2 regions of the Nocardioides sp. NPDC006303 genome follow, and region 1 is predicted to be linked to the other one. Evidence: predicted binding sites of a transcription regulator. Region 1 holds the regulator's gene; the other holds the start of a gene.
What was found. Region 1 encodes HrcA, which represses chaperone genes, less so after heat shock. Its sites were predicted from a motif close to TTGGCACTCGNNNNNNNCGAGTGCCAA; they were not measured.
Positions count from the first base shown of each region.

Region 1 (3,406 bases):
GGAGGGTGCCCTCCTCGTGGAGCACGACGGCGACGTCGGCCGCCTCGATCTTGGCCACGATTGCATCGGTGGTGGCCAGCGGCTCGACCTCGGGGTGCCACAGCCGGCGCGACTGCTTGGCGGCCTCCCGGGCGGTGGCCCGCCAGCGGGCCAGCGACTTGACCGCGCGCTCGCCCTTCCAGACGGCGACCGAGCGGGTCGCCGCCCACGGGACGATGCTGGCGGCGCCGATCTCGGTGAGCATCTCGACGGCGAGCTCGCCGCGGTCGCCCTTGGGCAGCGCCTGGACGACCGTCAGCGCGGGCTCGGGCGGAGCGTCGCCGAGGATGATGTCGTCGACGCGTACGGTCATCGACTTCTTGGTGGTCTGCGTGATCGTGCCGGTGACGCCCTCGCCGGCGCCGTCGGTGAGCACGACCTCCTCGCCGACCCGGAGGCGGCGTACGACGACCGCGTGGCGGCCCTCGTCACCGCTCACCTCGATGTCGTCGCCGACACGGGTGCCGACGAGCGACTCGACGAGGTGAACGGGAAGGGTCATGTCAGCTCCGCTTGCTCAGTGCCCGTTGAGGGTGTCCTTGAACCAGGAGAAGACGCCGCCCTTGTGGGCCGCCTTGAGCTGGCCCTGGACGGACTCCTCACCGCGCATCTCGGCGAGCTGGCGCAGCAGCGCCTCCTGCTCGAGGTCGAGCTTGGTGGGGGTCTCCACGTTGATGGTCACGATCAGGTCGCCGCGACCGCCCCGCAGACCGGGCACACCGCGGCCACGCAGGACGTGGTCGGTGCCGGACTGGGTGCCGGGCTTGAGGTCGATCTGGATCGAGGCGTCCTCGGGGTCGATCTGGTCGGCGCCCTCACCGACGAGGTCGGCCTCGAGCGTCGGCAGGTTGAGCGTGGTGCCGAGCGCGGCCGCGGTCATCGGCACCTTCGCGGTGCAGTGCAGGTCGTTGCCTCTGCGGGTGAAGGTGGCGTGCTTGGCGACGTGGATCTCGACGTAGAGGTCGCCGGCGGGGCCGCCGCCGGGGCCGATCTCGCCCTGCTCGGCGAGCTGCACCCGGGTGCCGTCGTCGACGCCCGGCGGGATCTTGACGGTCAGGGTGCGGTGAGAGCGCACCCGGCCCTCGCCGCTGCAGTCGCGGCACGGGTCGGGGATGACGGTGCCGAAGCCGTTGCAGGCCGAGCACGGGCGCAGCGTGCGGATCTCGCCCAGGAAGGAGCGCTGCACGACCGCGACCTCACCCTGGCCGTGGCAGGTCTCGCACGGGACCGGGTGGGAGCCTTCCGCGGCGCCCTCGCCACCACAGGTGTCACAGACGACCGCAGTGTCGACCTTGAGGTCGCGGGTGACGCCGAAGGCGGCCTCGGCCAGGTCGATGTCGAGACGGATGAGGGCGTCCTGCCCGCGGCGTACCCGCGGACGGGGGCCACGCCCAGCGCCTCCGGTGCCGGCACCGGCGCCACCGAAGAAGGCGTCCATGATGTCGGTGAACGAGAAGCCCGCGCCCTGCGCGCCGAAGCCGCCCGCGAACGGGTCGCCACCGCGGTCGTACGCAGCCCGCTTCTGCGGGTCGCTCAGCACCTCGTAGGCGTGGGAGATCTCCTTGAACTTCTCCTGCGACTCGGCGTCAGGGTTGACGTCAGGGTGGTACTGGCGCGCCAGCTTCCGGTACGCCTTCTTGATCGTTGCGTCGTCGGCGTCCTTGTCGACACCGAGGAGCTCATAGGGGTCCAACGTCGGTCTTCCTGCCATCGAAGTTCGCTGATCTTCCTTGAATCGAGTCTGCTGCTCAAGCCTCGTCGAGGATCCGGGAGAGGTAACGCGCCACCGCGCGCACCGCCGCCATGGATCCGGGGTAGTCCATCCGGGTGGGGCCGACCACGCCGAGCGTGGCCAGCGCCTCGTCGCCAGGTCCGTAGCCGGTCGCGACCACGCTGGTCTGGGAGAGCTCCTGGTAGGGGCCCTCGGCGCCGATCCGCACCGTGACCAGTCCGCCCGCAGTCGCCTCGCCCATCAGCTTGAGCAGGACGACGTGCTCCTCGAGGGCCTCCAGGAGCGGGCGTACGGCAGTGTCGAAGCTGTCGCCGAAGCGGGCCAGGTTGCTGGTGCCGCCGATGGAGATGCGCTCGTCGGAGCGGTGGTCGTTCATCGCCTCGATCAGGGCCTCGGCCACGGCGGAGGCGAGCCCATCCTTCAATGTATCCGTCTGCGGGGCGTCGGCGGGCGCGTCGGCCGGCTGGGCGATCGTGCGCAGCGCCTCGCCGGCCTCGGCGATGACGGCGCCAGCGACCGCGGTGTTGATCTGCGCTCGCAGCGTGGCCAGGGTCTCCTCGGAGACCTCCTCGGTCACCTCGAGCAGCCGCTGCTCGACGCGGCCGGTGCTGAGGATGAGCACGAGGAGGAGCCTGGTCGGGGCCAGCGAGACCAGCTCGACGTGACGGACGGTCGAGCGGCTCAGGGTCGGGTATTGCACCACCGCGACCTGGCGGGTCAGCTGCGAGAGCAGCCGGGTCGAGCGGGTGACCACGTCGTCGAGGTCGACCGCGCCCTCGAGGAAGCCGGCGATCGCCCGCTTCTCGGCCGCGGTCATCGGCTTGACCGTGGTCAGCCGGTCGACGAAGAGCCGGTAGCCCTTGTCGGTGGGCACTCGGCCGGCGCTGGTGTGGGGGGCGGTGATGTATCCCTCCTCCTCCAGCGCGGCCATGTCGTTGCGTACCGTCGCCGGGGAGACGCCGAGACCGTGACGCTCCACGAGCGCCTTGGAGCCGACCGGCTCCTCGGTCTTCACATAGTCCTCGACGATCGCCCTGAGGACGGAGAGCCTGCGTTCGTTCTGCATCTGCCCTCCTATCGTCCTGGCTGCCTGGCACTCATTCCGTGCGAGTGCCAATCCTACCGGTTCGCGTCACAGGCACCAGTTTCCGGTGGCCGCTCCGCTCTGTGGAACGGGACCCAGGGGAGAAAGCACAGTTCTCGCCATCGAGATAGCCTTAGGTTAGGCTGACCTTAGAGCCACTCGCTGTACTGCTTCCGCCCCACTGGAGAGTCCTATGATCGCCGACGATCTGCTGGTCCGCATCACGGCCCACGCCAACGACGAGCACCAGGCGGACCTGTGCCGCTCGCTCTCGGCACGGCTCGGGCTGCGACCGCGTCACATCGTGGGCGTACGCCTCTCCAACCTCACCGCCGAGAGCGTCGACGTCTCCTGGATCACCCTCGACGGCGGCCACCACGTGACCTTCCGGTTCCCGGAGACCGCAGCCACGCCGGACGACGTTCTCGAGCAGCTCGGGCGCGTGCTCACCGGTTCTCGCTGCTGACTCCACTACCGTTCTCCGGATGAGCGATCGCTACGGCTCCGACGTACTGGCCGGCGACTGGCGCAAGCCCAAGAACGGGCGTGCC
Region 1 covers NZ_JBEXRR010000015.1:80,506-83,911, reverse strand. The annotation lists gene ABZY89_RS13845 (16S rRNA (uracil(1498)-N(3))-methyltransferase) at 1-541, opposite strand, end outside; gene dnaJ (molecular chaperone DnaJ) at 557-1,750, opposite strand; gene hrcA (heat-inducible transcriptional repressor HrcA) at 1,788-2,837, opposite strand; gene ABZY89_RS13830 (hypothetical protein) at 3,049-3,321, shown strand; gene ABZY89_RS13825 (DUF3097 domain-containing protein) at 3,341-3,406, shown strand, end outside.

Region 2 (3,406 bases), on a different contig from region 1:
CCGGGCGGCCGGGTGCCGATCCGGGCCGCGTACCCGGTCGACGCCACCGCCGGGTTCGAGGCCTCCTTCGGGCGCCAGCGGGAGATGATGGCCTACTTCACCTCGGTCTTCGGGCCCTACCCCTTCGCCTCCTACTCCGTCGTGGTCACCGACGACGAGCTCGAGATCCCGCTCGAATCGCAGTCGCTGTCGACCTTCGGGCGCAACCACCTCACCGGCGAGTGGTCGGAGGTACGCCTCGTGGCCCACGAGCTCGCCCACCAGTGGTTCGGCAACGCGGTGACCCTGCGCGAGTGGCGCGACATCTGGCTGCACGAGGGTTTCGCCTGCTACAGCGAGTGGCTGTGGTCGGACGCCTCCGGGGGCCGCTCGTGCGGCGAGCACGCCCGTCACCACCACCGCCGGCTGTCCGCGCTGGCGCAGGACCTGGTCCTCGCCGACCCCGGTCCCGCGGACATGTTCGACGACCGCGTCTACAAGCGCGGAGCGCTCACCCTGCACGCACTGCGCCGCACCGTCGGCGACGAGGCCTTCTTCAAGATCCTGCGCACCTGGGTCGCCCGGCACAGCGGGGGATCGGTCACGACCGCCGACTTCGAGGCCGTCGCCGCCGAGGTCTGCGGCCGCGACCTCACCGCGCTCTTCGATGCCTGGCTGCGCCGGTCGGCGCTGCCCGACCTGCCCGCCTGATTGTCGCTCTGTCGTATTTTGGGGCCCGTGCCTGAGCTGACCTTCCGTGACGCCAACTTCTCCGACGTGGACGCCCTGGTCGGGCTGATCGAGTCGGCCTACCGCGGCGACGCCTCCCGTGCAGGGTGGACCACCGAGGCCGACCTGCTCGCCGGCCAGCGCACCGACCCCGAGGGCGTACGTGAGGTGATCACCGCTGCAGGCTCCCGCCTCCTCGTCGCCGAGCAGCCCGAGCGGCCGGGCGAGATCGTCGCCTGCTGCCAGCTGCAGAAGCGGGAGGCGTACGTCTATTTCGGCATGTTCTCCGTCTCGCCGCAGCTGCAGGGGGCCGGCGTCGGCAAGGCCGTCATGGCCGAGGCCGAGCGGATCGCGCGCGAGTGGGGCGCGGAGGAGATCCGGATGACCGTGATCCGCCAGCGCGAGGACCTGATCGCGTTCTACGAGCGGCGCGGGTTCGGGCGTACGGGACGCTTCGAGCCGTTCCCCTACGGCGACGAGCGCTTCGGCCGCCCGTTGCGTGAGGACCTCGAGTTCGCCGAGCTCGCGAAGCCTCTCTGACCATCGCCCTCCTGGGATCTTCTTGCACTCGCAGGGGTCGAGTGCTAAACATGAGGCTGGCACTCTTACCATGAGAGTGACAACAACCGGACCGGTGACGTTGAGGCGTCGCGAGCGGCAGGGAAGGGTTCTGCCGGGAGTGGCGTCGTCCGTCGCGGGCAACCCATCGGACCGGATCCAACGAACTTCCCAAGTGAAGGATCGCAGGAGCAATGCCGAAGCTCATCGCTTTCAACGAGGAGGCCCGTCGGGGTCTGGAGAAGGGTCTCAACACCCTCGCCGACGCCGTCAAGGTCACCCTCGGTCCCAAGGGCCGCAACGTCGTGCTCGAGAAGAAGTGGGGTGCCCCCACGATCACCAACGATGGTGTTTCCATCGCCAAGGAGATCGAGCTCGAGGACCCCTACGAGAAGATCGGTGCCGAGCTGGTCAAGGAGGTCGCGAAGAAGACCGACGACGTCGCCGGTGACGGCACGACGACCGCGACCGTTCTCGCCCAGGCGCTCGTCCGCGAGGGCCTGCGCAACGTCGCCGCGGGTGCCAACCCGGCCGGCCTGAAGCGCGGCATCGAGGCGGCCGTCGACGCCGTCTCCGAGCAGCTGCTCGCGCAGGCCAAGGACATCGAGACCAAGGAGCAGATCGCTGCTACCGCCTCGATCTCCGCTGCTGACACCACCGTCGGCGAGATCATCGCCGAGGCGATGGACAAGGTCGGCAAGGAAGGCGTCATCACCGTCGAGGAGTCGAACACCTTCGGGCTCGACCTCGAGCTGACCGAGGGTATGCGCTTCGACAAGGGCTACATCTCGGCCTACTTCGTGACCGACCCGGAGCGTATGGAGACCGTCCTCGACGACCCGTACATCCTGATCGTCAACTCGAAGATCTCCAGCGTCAAGGACCTGATCCCGGTTCTGGAGAAGGTCATGCAGACCGGCAAGCCGCTGGTCATCCTGGCCGAGGACGTCGACGGCGAGGCTCTCTCGACGCTGGTCGTCAACAAGATCAAGGGCACCTTCAAGTCCGTCGCCGTCAAGGCTCCGGGCTTCGGTGACCGCCGCAAGGCCATGCTGCAGGACATCGCGATCCTCACCGGTGGTCAGGTCATCTCCGAGGAGGTCGGCCTCTCCCTGGAGACCGCCGGCATCGAGCTGCTCGGCCAGGCCCGCAAGGTCGTCATCACCAAGGACGAGACCACCATCGTCGAGGGTTCGGGCGACCAGGGTCAGATCGAGGGCCGGGTCAACCAGATCCGCGCCGAGATCGAGAAGTCGGACTCCGACTACGACCGCGAGAAGCTCCAGGAGCGCCTCGCCAAGCTGGCCGGCGGCGTGGCCGTCATCAAGGTCGGCGCGGCCACCGAGGTCGAGCTCAAGGAGCGCAAGCACCGCATCGAGGACGCTGTCCGCAACGCCAAGGCTGCTGTCGAGGAGGGCATCCTCGCCGGCGGTGGTGTCGCGCTGATCCAGGCCGCCGCCGCTGCCTTCGAGAAGCTCGAGCTCGACGGCGACGAGGCCACCGGTGCCTCGATCGTCAAGGCCGCCATCTCGGCGCCGCTGAAGCAGATCGCCATCAACGCCGGCCTCGAGGGCGGCGTCGTGGCGGAGAAGGTCGCCGGCCTCCCGCAGGGCCACGGCCTCAACGCCGCCACGGGTGAGTACGTCGACCTGCTGGCCGCGGGCATCATCGACCCGGCCAAGGTGACCCGCTCGGCGCTGCAGAACGCCGCGTCGATCGCCGCGCTGTTCCTCACCACCGAGGCCGTCGTGGCCGACAAGCCGGAGAAGGCCGCCGCTGGTGGCGACCCGACCGGTGGCATGGGTGACATGGGCGGCATGGGCTTCTGAGGCGCAAGCCGAAGAAGCGATCAGCACAGTTGAGGCTGTTCCGCTAGAGCACGACGCAGGTGCCCCCGCCGGTTGGCGGGGGCACCTGTCGTTTTCCCTGGTGCCGTGGGTGCGAGGGCTACTCTCGACGGCATGGGCCTGAAGGCTGCGTCGGCGCTGGCGATCTCGGCCGTGCTTCTCGCCGGATGCGGCGGTGAGCCTTCCGCTGCGCCGTCGTCTCGTGCAGCGACACCGTCGCCTTCGGCGACATCAACCACACCCTCCCCGAGTCCGTCGGAGACGCTGCCGCCGGTGACCGACAAGGTCTCGCT
Region 2 covers NZ_JBEXRR010000002.1:219,953-223,358, reverse strand. The annotation lists gene ABZY89_RS02675 (M1 family metallopeptidase) at 1-690, shown strand, start outside; gene ABZY89_RS02670 (GNAT family N-acetyltransferase) at 718-1,248, shown strand; gene groL (chaperonin GroEL) at 1,461-3,095, shown strand; gene ABZY89_RS02660 (alpha/beta fold hydrolase) at 3,387-3,406, shown strand, end outside.
Region 2: the regulator HrcA is predicted to act here: its motif matches at 1,270-1,296, upstream of groL (chaperonin GroEL).